3 regions of the Streptomyces sp. NPDC015125 genome follow, and region 3 is predicted to be linked to each of the others. Evidence: riboswitches for the same ligand, from Rfam matches in the RefSeq annotation. Region 3 holds a riboswitch; each other region holds the start of a gene.
What was found. Region 3 has a riboswitch for glycine ahead of ACF088_RS15705 (ATP-binding protein). Riboswitches for the same ligand answer to the same signal wherever they lie in the genome.
Positions count from the first base shown of each region.

Region 1: another riboswitch for glycine. It lies ahead of gcvP (aminomethyl-transferring glycine dehydrogenase); the one in region 3 lies ahead of ACF088_RS15705 (ATP-binding protein).
Region 2: another riboswitch for glycine. It lies ahead of gcvT (glycine cleavage system aminomethyltransferase GcvT); the one in region 3 lies ahead of ACF088_RS15705 (ATP-binding protein).

Region 1 covers NZ_JBIBVF010000012.1:208,195-212,074, forward strand. Annotated here, with positions in the region: gene gcvP (aminomethyl-transferring glycine dehydrogenase) at 1-1,840, opposite strand, end outside; glycine riboswitch at 2,029-2,125, opposite strand; gene ACF088_RS24780 (PRC-barrel domain-containing protein) at 2,240-2,629, shown strand; gene ACF088_RS24785 (DNA polymerase IV) at 2,533-3,880, opposite strand, start outside.
Region 2 covers NZ_JBIBVF010000001.1:284,416-288,295, reverse strand. Annotated here, with positions in the region: gene gcvH (glycine cleavage system protein GcvH) at 1-70, opposite strand, end outside; gene gcvT (glycine cleavage system aminomethyltransferase GcvT) at 200-1,327, opposite strand; glycine riboswitch at 1,480-1,575, opposite strand; gene ACF088_RS01225 (AAA family ATPase) at 1,850-2,536, shown strand; gene ACF088_RS01220 (enhanced serine sensitivity protein SseB) at 2,629-3,426, shown strand; gene ACF088_RS01215 (enhanced serine sensitivity protein SseB C-terminal domain-containing protein) at 3,489-3,880, shown strand, end outside.
Region 3 covers NZ_JBIBVF010000005.1:333,394-337,273, forward strand. Annotated here, with positions in the region: partial or broken gene glyA (serine hydroxymethyltransferase) at 1-287, shown strand, start outside; gene lipA (lipoyl synthase) at 289-1,248, shown strand; glycine riboswitch at 1,261-1,355, shown strand; gene ACF088_RS15705 (ATP-binding protein) at 1,610-1,840, shown strand; gene ACF088_RS15710 (biotin-dependent carboxyltransferase family protein) at 2,037-2,681, opposite strand; gene ACF088_RS15715 (urea carboxylase-associated family protein) at 2,985-3,827, opposite strand.

The DNA of each region.
Region 1 (3,880 bases), on a different contig from region 3:
CCGCGCTGGCGGCATTGGTGCCGTGCGCGGAGGACGGGATCAGGCAGACGGTGCGCTGCTCGTCACCGTTGGCGCGGTGGTAGGCACGCACCGCCAGCAGACCGGCCAGCTCGCCCTGCGATCCGGCGTTGGGCTGGATGGAGACCTTGTCATAGCCGGTGACGGTGGCGAGGCGCTCCTCCAGCTCCTGGATCAGGGTGAGGTAGCCCTGGGCCTGGGCGGCCGGCGCGAACGGGTGCAGCTGACCGAAGGCGGGCCAGGTGACCGGCTCCATCTCGGTGGTCGCGTTCAGCTTCATGGTGCAGGAGCCGAGCGGGATCATGCCGCGGTCCAGCGCGTAGTCCTTGTCGGCGAGGGTGCGCAGGTAGCGCAGCATCGCGGTCTCGGAGCGGTACTGGTGGAAGACCGGGTGGGCGAGGTAGTCGTCGCTGCGCAGCAGGGCCTGCGGCAGCGTTTCGGCGGCGGCCGCGTCCAGCTCCTCGACATCGCCGTGCACGCCGAAGGCGCCCCAGACACCGGCCAGCTGCGCGCGCCCCGTGGTCTCGTCGCAGGCGATGCCGACCAGGTCGGCGTCGACCTGCCGGAGGTTGACACCGGCCTCGCGGGCGGCGGCGACGACCTCGGCGGCCCGGCCGGGCACCCGCGCGGTCAGCGTGTCGAAGTACGCGCCGTGCACGATCTCCACCCCGCCGGCCCGCAGGCCCTCGGCGAGGACCGCGGCGTAGCGGTGGGTGCGCCGGGCGATCGTCCGCAGACCGTCCGGGCCGTGGTAGACCGCGTACATGCCGGCCATGACGGCGAGCAGCACCTGCGCGGTGCAGATGTTGCTGGTGGCCTTCTCGCGGCGGATGTGCTGCTCGCGGGTCTGCAGCGCGAGGCGGTAGGCCTTGTTGCCGTCGGCGTCGACGGAGACGCCCACCAGACGCCCCGGCAGACTGCGGGCGAACTGGTCGCGTACGGCCATGAAGCCGGCGTGCGGCCCGCCGAAGCCCATCGGGACACCGAAGCGCTGGGTGGTGCCGACGGCGATGTCCGCGCCGAGCTCACCGGGCGAGGTCAGCAGCGTCAGGGCGAGGAGATCGGCGGCGACGGTGACGACCGCGCCCAGCTCGTGGGCCTGCTCGATGACGGCGCGCGGGTCGCGGACCGCACCGGAGGCGCCGGGATACTGCAGCAGCACACCGAACACACCGCGCTCGGCGATCCCGGCCGGAATACCGTCGGACAGGTCGGCGACCACGACCTCGACGCCGGTGGGCTCCGCGCGGGTCTGGATCACGGCGATGGTCTGCGGCAGACAGTCGGCGTCGATCAGGAAGACACCCTGCTTGACCTTGCCGACCCGGCGGGAGAGGGCCATCGCCTCGGCGGCCGCGGTGCCCTCGTCCAGCAGCGAGGCGCCGGAGGTGGGCAGTCCGGTCAGGTCGGCGACCATCGTCTGGAAGTTCAGCAGCGCCTCGAGGCGGCCCTGCGAGATCTCCGGCTGATAGGGGGTGTATGCCGTGTACCAGGCCGGGTTCTCCATCACGTTGCGCAGGATCACCGGCGGGGTGAACGTGCCGTGGTAACCGAGTCCGATCATGGACGCCAGCACCTGGTTACGGTCCGCGAGGCCGTGCAGCTCCTGGAGCACCTCGGCCTCGGTACGGGCCTGCGGCAGGCCGAGCGCCTCCGCGCTCTTGATCACATCGGGAACGGCGGTGGCGGTGAGCTCGTCCAGCGATCCGAACCCGATGTGCGCGAGCATCTTCGCCTGCGCCTCGTGGTCGGGACCGATGTGCCGGTGCTCGAAGGGGGTGCCGCGTTCCAGCTCGGTCAAGGAGATGCGATTGGTGGTCATCTGCGGGGGCCTCCTGGTCGGTGCGACCTACGAGGGGCACCACGGCGCGGGTGCCCGGACGGCCTCCCCCTCTGTCATCTCAACCTGAGAGCTTCACCGGCCCGCGCGAGGCGGCCCGGCTTTCACCGTCGGTGAGGATGGGTCCCGGAGCTGTGCCTTCCGGGGCCCGCCCTGCTTTCCAGAGTGACCTCGCCCATGCGGTACGTGTGCCTGAGAGATTCCGGGGAGGATTTGCTCCTTCGGCGCCCTGGTCGCGAACGACAAGGACTCTCCCGCACGGGGTCTGCGGCCATTGGCCAGCCTACCAGCGCGGCACTCGAAGGATCCTTCGAGTGGCCAGGGCATGAAATGTGCCGTTTGGTAGTTGTCAGAGGGCAGTTGCGACCAATTGGAGGGACCGTGCAAACCGATATCGATCCCCGGAGCCTGATCGGCCGCAAAGCGTTCGACCGTAACGGCGCCAAAATAGGCACGATCGACGAGGTGTATCTCGACGACGCGACGGGGGAACCGGAGTGGGCGGCCGTGCGCACCGGACTCTTCAGCCGCGACGCGTTCGTCCCCCTCGAACCCAGCAAGATGGTCGGTGAGGGCCTGCACATTCCTTACGACCGCAAGCTGATCAAGGACGCGCCGGACTTCGGCGTCGGCCGTCATCTCTCCCCCGAGCAGGAACTCCAGCTCTATCACCACTACCGACTGGATATCTCCTCCCCGGTCTCCGATCCGGTGTCCTCGCCCGGCTCCGGTGACAAGGACTTCGGCAAGATCGCCGGCTCGGACGACTGACCGTCCGCCGGTCCCCCGCCCACCAGCGGCAGGGGCTCCCCCGGCCGCAGCGCCGGATCCTCGACAGCAAAGGTCCGCACCCTTCCCGGTGCGGACCACGGCGTTTCGAAGCGTACGGTCACTCTCCCCACCCCGCTCCCCTGCACCCAGCCGGCGCCGTACTCGTCGTGCACCACGTCCAGGCCGGGATGCCAGCGCCGCGGCCGCTCCTCTTCGGCCTCCGGCGGCGCCGTCCCGCCACCGGACGGCTCCGCCGCCGCCTTCGCCGCCTTCTCCGCCTCCTCGGCCTCCCGCTCCGTCGCCAGCTGTGCGAACAGATCCTCCTGCGTGAAGTCGGCCAGGCCGCTGACCCCCACACCCAGCAGCCGCACCCCGCCGGTGGTGTCCACCATCTCCAGCAGCCGCACGGCGGCCTCCCGTATCACCGCAGGGTCGTCGGTGGGTCCACGGAGCGTCTCGGAACGGGTCAGCGTCGAGAAGTCGTAGTTGCGCACCTTGATGACCACCGTCCGCCCGGAACGCCCGGCGGCCCGCAGCCGCTCCACGCAGCGGTTCGCCAGCCGGAGCACCTCGCTCCGTACCCGCGTCCGGTCGGTCAGATCGACCTCGAAGGTGTCCTCGACCGAGATGGACTTCGCGTCCCGCTCGGCCACCACCGGCCGGTCGTCCCGGCCCAGCGCCATCGCATACAGCCCGGCGCCATGTGCCCTGCCCAGCAGCCGCACCAGCTCGGCTTCGCCGGCCTCCGCGGTCTCCGCGACCGTGTGGATCCCGGCCCGGCGCAGCGTCTCGGCCGTCGCGGGCCCCACTCCGGGCAGCGTCCGCACCGTCATCGGGCCCAGCAGTTCCCGTTCGGTGCCGGGCTCGATCACCACCAGACCGTTCGGCTTGGCCGCCTCGGACGCGATCTTCGCCAGCATCTTGGCGCCGGCCAGCCCCACCGAGCCGGTCAGGCCCGTGGCGGAACGGATCTCGCGGCGCAGTTGCTCCCCCACGACCTGCGCAGCAGCCGTCTCCGGCGGCACCCCGCCCGCTTCCAGATCGACGAAGGCCTCATCCAGACTCAGCGGCTCCACCAGCGGCGACAGCGCGTGCAGCAGCTCCATGACCGTCTCACTCACCTGGCGGTACAGCGAGAAGCGCGGAGTGAGATAAGCGGCGTTGGGACACAGCCGACGCGCCTGGGCCGTGGGCATCGCGGAGCGGACGCCGAACACCCGGGCTTCGTACGACGCCGTGGAGACCACCCCG
Region 2 (3,880 bases), on a different contig from region 3:
AGACGCCTTCCTCGGCGCCCGACAGCCACTCGTGCTCCTTGCTGTAGCGCAGCTGCTGGGGGTTGCTCATGGCTCGATTCTCCTGTACGCGAGGGTGTGGTCGTGAAGGGGGTCGCCCCTGGTGACACCAAGGGGGGAGGGTCTTGCACAGTGAGACGCACGGGTGCGCGCCGCTGCCGGGTCCGCCCCGGGTGAACTCCTACTTCTGCCGCTTGTAGAACGGCAGAGCGGTGACCTCGTACGGCTCATGGCTTCCACGGATGTCCACGCACACACCCTCGGTGCCCGGTGTGGCGTAGGCGGCGTCGACGTACGCGATGGCGACCGGCTTGCCGAGGGTGGGAGAGGGGGCCCCGGAGGTGACCTCGCCGATGACCGTGCCGTCGGCCGTGACGACCGGGTAGCCGGCCCGCGGGACCCGGCGGCCCGCGGCGATCAGACCGACCAGCTTGCGCGGCGGGTTCGCCTCGGCGCGCTCGGCGGCCGCCGCCAGCGCGGTACGGCCGACGAAGTCGCCGTTGTTGGTCGTCTTCTCGAACTTCACGACCCGGCCCAGGCCCGCGTCGAACGGCGTGGTCGAGGTCGTCAGCTCGTGCCCGTACAGCGGCATGCCCGCCTCCAGGCGCAGGGTGTCCCGGCAGGACAGGCCGCAGGGCACCAGACCGGCGTCCTTGCCGGCCTCGGTCAGCGCCTCCCAGAGGGCGACCGCGTCGGCCGGCCGGACGAACAGCTCGAAGCCGTCCTCGCCGGTGTACCCGGTACGGGCGATCAGCGCCTCTACACCGGCGACCGTGCCGGGCAGCCCCGCGTAGTACTTGAGACCGTCCAGGTCGGCGTCCGTCAGCGCCTTGAGGATCCCGGGCGACTCCGGGCCCTGCACCGCGAGCAGCGCGTAGGCGTCCCGGTCGTCGCGAATCGCGGCGTCGAAGCCGCCCGCTCGTGCGCTCAGCGCGTCCAGCACCACCTGGGCGTTGGAGGCGTTGGCGACGACCATGTACTCCTGGTCGGCCAGGCGGTAGACGATCAGGTCGTCGAGAATGCCGCCCTCGGCCTCGCAGATCATGGTGTAGCGGGCACGGCCGGTCTTGACGCCCCCGATGTTGCCGACCAGCGCATAGTCGAGGAGGTCGGCGGCCTGCGGGCCGGTGACGGTGATCTCGCCCATGTGGGAGAGGTCGAACAGCCCGGCGCGGGTACGGACGGCGACATGTTCGTCACGCTCGCTGCTGTAGCGGAGTGGCATGTCCCAGCCGGCGAAGTCGGTCATGGTGGCGCCGAGCGCGCGATGGGTGGCATCCAGCGCGGTACGGCGGGGGGCATCAGTCATGGTTCTGGGCTCCCAGGCAGGGGTGAACAAGACGTTCTCCCCATCTGTCATCGGAACCTGAGAGGTTCACCGGGATCCCGCGAACGGACCCGGTTTGCACCTTGGGTGGAGCCGCCCCGTGCGCCGGGCTGCGGCTCGCTTTTCAGATCTGCCTCGCCTGCGCGGTATAGGGGCCTGAGAGATTCAAGGGAGGACTTGCTCCTTCGGCGCCCCGCCATGGCGGCCGGGGACTCTCCCGCGCGGGTTCAAACGGCCGGTATGGAGTTGGCGGTGCACAGGTGAGACCTGATGTGCACGTGGCGGCCACATCATTGCACGGGATCGCCCGATAGAGGAGCCCCGGCCGTCACCCCGCCCGTGACGTGGGCAGATCGGACAATAGCCTTGATGGGCATTACCTTTTCTTGACACTCTGCGGGTAGGGGACGGACTCGAACCGGAGCAGAACCGGACGGGGAGGACGATCGCGTGCACAGCGAAGCGGCATTCGGGGCCACTTCAGACGTCGTGCCTCCGGCCGTCGTGCCTCCGGCCGTCGCGCCGGCGGTGCCGCCCGCAGCCGGGTCCCGGGCCGGCCGGACGCCGCGGCCCGTCGTCCGGCCGGGGCGCGGAGCCGAAATCGTGGACCTCCGGGACCGTGGACGGGCGAACGGCGCCGCCGAGCTGCGGTTCCCGGCCGGTGACCTGGTGGTGGTCTCCGGTCTGCCGGGCAGCGGCAAGAGCACCCTGATGCATCGTGTCGTACCGCCGCTGGACGCACACGGTGCCGCGGTGCACCGCATCGATTCGCAGGACGTCCGCGAGCGCTGGGAGCACGGCAGGCTGCGCCGGCTGCCGTACGCCCTCTACCGTCCGCTGGTCCGGGTCGCCCACTATCTGACGCTGCATCGTGCGCTGCGCTCCGGGGACAGTGTGGTGGTGCACGACTGCGGCACCCTGGCGTGGGTGCGTGGCTGGATCGCGCGCTCGGCGGTGCGCGGCGGCCGCGGGCTGCATCTGGTGCTGCTCGATGTGCCGCCCGAGGTGGCACTGTCCGGCCAGGAGTCGCGGGGGCGCGGGGTGTCGGGGTACGCCTTCGCGCGGCACCGCGGGGCCGTGGGCCGGCTGGTCGGTGCGGCGGAGTCGGCCCGGCTGCCGAAGGGCTTCGACTCGGCCGTACTGCTCGACCGGCGGACGGCGAGCGCCCTGGAGACGGTCACCTTCGACTGAGCGGACGGCCACCGTGCCCCGCGGGTCCCTCCGCACTCCTTCTCGTCTAGGGTCTTTGGCCAGATGGCGCGGTTTGGAACGGGTGGGAACACATGACATTTCCGGAGCAGGGGATACCGCAGCTGGCGTGGCCGGCGAACGAGCTCGAAGAGGCGCTGGCCGCCTCGGTCGGGCACCCGGGTGCCGGTGGCCGGATCGTCGAGGTACTGGGCCGCAGCAGGGTCTGGGTGCCGCTGCCCAACGGCGGCGGACCGGAGAGCGCGGGGCCCGGCACCCGGGGCCTCGATCTGCCCACCGTCGAGCTCGACGGTGCGGCCTATGTCCCGGTCTACAGCTCCGAGCAGGAGTTCTTGCGGCTGGTGGGCGCGCATATGTCCTTCACCGTCGCCCCGGCCCGGGAGTTCGCCCGCGGGCTGCCCCCGCAGATCGGCATCGCGGTCAACCCGGACGGCAGGGTCGGCGTCCCGCTGCCGCCGCCCGCGGTGGCCGAATTGTGCCGGGAGGGGCGTCACGAGCCGGCCGGTCTGCCCAGCGGCGGCCGGGTGCGGCTCTTCGAGCCGGACTGGCAGCACGAACCGGTGGACTTCCTGGCCGCCGCCGGACTGGAGTTCTCCGGTGCCGGAATTGTCCTGACTGCCCGGCGTGCCCTGGCAAGTGTCGAGGGCGACACGCCCGCGCTGTTCGTCGGTGTGCAGATCGGTGCGGACCCTGCGGCACTGCACGACGGCACCGCTCGCGAGGCGGTACTGTCAGCCCTCGGACGTGCGCTCGGCGCAGTGCCGGTGCCCTGGCCCGTACAGCTCGTCATGCTCGACCTCGCCCAGGGCGACCCGGTCGCCGACTGGATGCTGGAGCGTGTGCGGCCCTTCTACTCTCGGGACCACTCGTAAGCTGGATGGATGACGGGCGGGCGCACCCATGACGTGCCCTGCAGACAGAAGGGACGGACCACGTGAGCGCGGGTGCGCATCAGGGGCCGGCGGCGGCCGGAGCGCTGGAGCAGCTGCTCCAGCAGGTCTCGCCCGGCCGTTACGACGCCTATGAGGCGCTGCTGCACGCGCTCGCCGCGGGCCAGGTCTGGATGCTGCTGTGGCACGGCCGGGCCGGTTCGCCCGATGCGCAGTACGGAAACATGGAGGTCGAGGGCCTCGGCTATGCGCCGTGTGTGACCTCGGCGCCCGAGCTCGCCGCCTCCGGCTGGAACCGCGACCACGAGGTCGTCACCGGCCCGGAGATCGCCGCCGCGCTCTTCCCCGACCGCTGGGGCCTGTGGCTGAATCCGCATGCCCCCGGCGGGGGTGTGGGCATCCCGTGGCTGGATCTGCGCCGTATCGCCGGTGGTCT
Region 3 (3,880 bases):
AGTTCGGAGCTCGACGGGCAGCAGGCGAGGACCGCCTGCACGACATCGGCATCACGGTCAACCGCAACGCCGTACCGTTCGACCCCCGCCCGCCGATGGTGACCTCGGGACTGCGGATCGGCACGCCGGCGCTGGCCGCCCGCGGCTTCGCGGAGGCCGCGTTCGCGGCGGTCGCCGACATCATCGCCGAGGCCCTCAAGCCGGGGTACACCCCGAGCCTCGCCGCCGGGCTGCGGGCTCGCGTGGCCGCGCTCGCCGACGCCCATCCGCTGTACCCGGAGCTGTGACATGAGCGACGCCCTTACCTCGTCCGCCTCGCCCGACGGCCGCCGGCTGCTGCGGCTGGAGGTGCGCAACAGCCGGACGCCGGTCGAGCGCAAGCCCGAGTGGATGAGGACACGGGTACGCATGGGACCGGAGTACAACGCGTTGCGGTCGCAGGTGGAGGCCGAAGGGTTGCACACCGTATGTCAGGAGGCGGGCTGCCCGAACATCTTCGAGTGCTGGGAGGACCGCGAAGCCACCTTCCTCATCGGCGGTGACCAGTGCACCCGGCGCTGTGACTTCTGCCAGATCGACACCGGCAAGCCTCAGACGCTGGACCGGGAGGAACCGCGCCGGGTGGCGGAGTCGGTGGCCAAAATGAAACTGCGGTACGCCACGATCACCGGAGTGGCCCGCGACGACCTGCCCGACGGTGGTGCCTGGCTCTACGCCGAAACGGTCCGACAGATCCACGCGCTGAACCCGGGCACCGGGGTGGAGAACCTGGTCCCGGACTTCAACGGTGTCCCCGAGCTGTTGGCCCAGGTATTCGAGTCGCGTCCGGAAGTGCTGGCCCACAACGTGGAGACGGTGCCGCGGATCTTCAAACGGATCCGGCCCGCGTTCCGCTACGACCGGTCGCTCGGAGTGCTCACCGCCGCGCGGGAGTTCGGCCTGGTCACCAAGTCGAACCTGATCCTGGGCCTGGGCGAGACCCGGGCGGAGATCTCCGCCGCGCTGGCCGACCTGCACGCCGCCGGCTGCGACCTGGTCACCATCACCCAGTACCTGCGCCCCTCGGCGCGGCACCACCCGGTGGACCGGTGGGTCCGGCCCGAGGAGTTCATCGAACTCGAGGAAGAAGCAGAGGAGATCGGTTTCGCCGGAGTGCTGTCCGGACCTCTGGTCCGGTCCTCCTACCGCGCCGGAAGGCTGTACCAGCAAGCACTCGACAGGAGGCCCCGGCAAGGACCACACAACTGAAGACACCGCTGACGATTCCGCGCGGGAGAGTCCACACCCCCGAGGTGCGGCGCCGAAGGAGCACATCCTCCCCGGAGACCCTCAGGCCTCGTGACCGCGCGGCGGAGGCGGACTCTGGAAAGCAGGCGGGCACGCGCCTGGCCCACGGGGTCCCTTCCGTCCGCACATCATCGTGCCGGGAGGGACGGAAGGTCATGTCCCGCTGGAGTCCGGCCTCTTGAATACAGAGGTGGGAGCAGCATTCACCGCCCGGAGAAAACCCCTGATCCACACGCGGGGAGCACCAGGTCTCGGGGCGGGAACTGCCGGCCGATCCCGCGGAGGTCGCCCACGCCCGGGCCGCGGCCCCCGAGCGGCTCAGGTGTGGCGCCTGGAGGAGCTGTCGTTCACCACCGAGCTGATCGTCAGCGAACTGGTCACCAACGCCATCCGCTACGCCGGCGGCGCGGTCCAGCTGCGACTCATCCCCGACCCCACCCTCGTCTGCGAGGTCTCCGACACCGGACACGCCTCCCCCCATCTGCGGCATGCCGCGACCGACGACGAAGGCGGCCGCGGCCTCTTCCTCATCGCCCGGATGGCAGACATATGAGGGACGCGCTCCACGCCTACCGGCAAGACCAGCTGGGTCGAACAAGCCCTGGCGTCCGCCGAGTTCCCCGCCTCGCGCGTCTCATGACGGCAAATGCCGGAGGCTCCCGTGCGCGTTCCACGTTGGCCACCGAAGAACCCTTCGGGTGGCCATACGAGGTGCGCCGGCTCCGACTGGTACCCGTGCTCGGTGGCGGCTACGGCCCTGCGCCGGCCGTACCCGAGGCCATCGCGCACCGGCGTCGCCCCCGGTACCGGTACCGGCGGAATCGCACGGCCGCGCCCGGTGGCAGTTGCCCGACGAGTGACAGGTCTTCCGCGTGCACGACGCCGATCACCGGATAGCCACCGGTCACCGGATGGTCAGCGAGGAACAGCACCGGTTGGCCGTTGGGCGGAACCTGAAGAGCCCCGCGCATCATGCCCTCGGCCGGGATCTCGCCGGCCTTGCGCCGTTCCAGGACGGGTCCGGAGAGCCGGACACCCACCCGGTTGCTGCGGCTGTCGGCTTCCCAGCGCTCGCTGTAGAGCGCCGCGACCGACGCCTCGTCGAACCAGTCGTCTCGCGGCCCCGGCACCACTCTGAGGACGAAGGTGCGCGGCGGCGCGGTGCATGGCGCGAGGTCCACGCCCGGTATCTGGCCCACCGGGGGCGCCACCGGTAGGACATCGCCGGTGGTCAGCGGCGGCGGCCCGAGCTTGGACAGCACATCCGTCGATCGGGAGCCCAGTGCGTCGGGCACGTCCAGTCCTCCGCGTACCGCGAGGTACGTGCGCAACCCCGAAGTCGGCACGCCGAGTTCGAGGCGCTGCCCGTCGAGCGCCGGGACGGGGGCGTTCATCGCGATGGGCCTACCGTCAAGGCGGGCCGGGCAGGGCGCCCCCGTGAGGACGGTGTAGAGAATTGACCCGGTGCCGTCCGGGCGGCAGCGACCAATTCCCCTGCACCGCACGGGGTCCGCTGCTGCATCGCCGCACGCAGTGCGAGCACGTCGTCGAGGCTGGCCAGTTCCGCGAGCAGCGCCGTGCTGCCCACCCTGCGGATGTCGCAGGCCGTGGGCCGTGCGGGGGCCGGGCTCATCGGAGGGCGAGCGTACCGGGGCCGAAACCGCGGCCCGGGTCGCCGGTCAGGGCTGCCGCCATGATCAGGCCTTCCAGGCGGGGAGGTGCATCCCGTGCAGATTGCGGTAGGCGGCGCGCTGCGGGGGTGCCCAGTCGTCGAGGAGTTCGTTGTCGACCTCGTAGACCTCGATGCCGATCGGGTGGCACACCTCCAGCGGGTCCCCCGCGTCCGGTCCCCACAGCGGCACGGACAGATCGCCGCCCGGGCAGGTGGACAGCGCGCACAGCAGGTCGAGTTCGGCGAAGAACTCGAAGTGGTCGCCGGGCCGGGCCGGGCAGGCCTTCATGAAGTACTGGTCGTCCGCGTTGAGTCCGGTGCACTGGAAGACGTTGAGGACGTCGTGTACGTCGAACTCCGTGAGCCCGTACGGCAGGACGGCACGGACCAGGTTCGAGTGGCAGTGGTAGTCGAAGTCCTCGCCGGTGAGCATGCGGTTGACGTACGGGTCGCAGCGGGTGCCCAGCAGGTCGTGGACCCTGCCGCCCGCATCGTCGGTGCCGTAGTCGGCGAGCGTGTCGCCGGTGACGGTCAGCAGCGGGCGCAGGAAGGGAAGGGTGGACCACAGGCGGTCGTAGGTGCTGACGTGGGCGCGCTGCAGCTGACGGGTACGGGCCGCCCAGAGGCGTTCGCGCGGGTCGTGGCGGTTCCATACGTTGAAGTCACCGACCTGCGGCCCGTCCACGGTGACGATGCGGCACAGGTGGCCGGCGGGCACTTCCCAGGCACGGCCGGAGCGGATCGGGATGGTGAAGCTGTCGACCAGCCGGCGGCCGCCTGAGCTGCCGGCGACCCGGTCGTAGAAGGCCTTGTCGACGTCGAGGGGGCCGCCTTTGGTGGCCTGGTACGCGGCTTCGGTGCTGACCATCTGTGCGCTCTCTTTCCTGGCATGTCCGCTGTTTCGCGGAGGGTCGGAGGGAC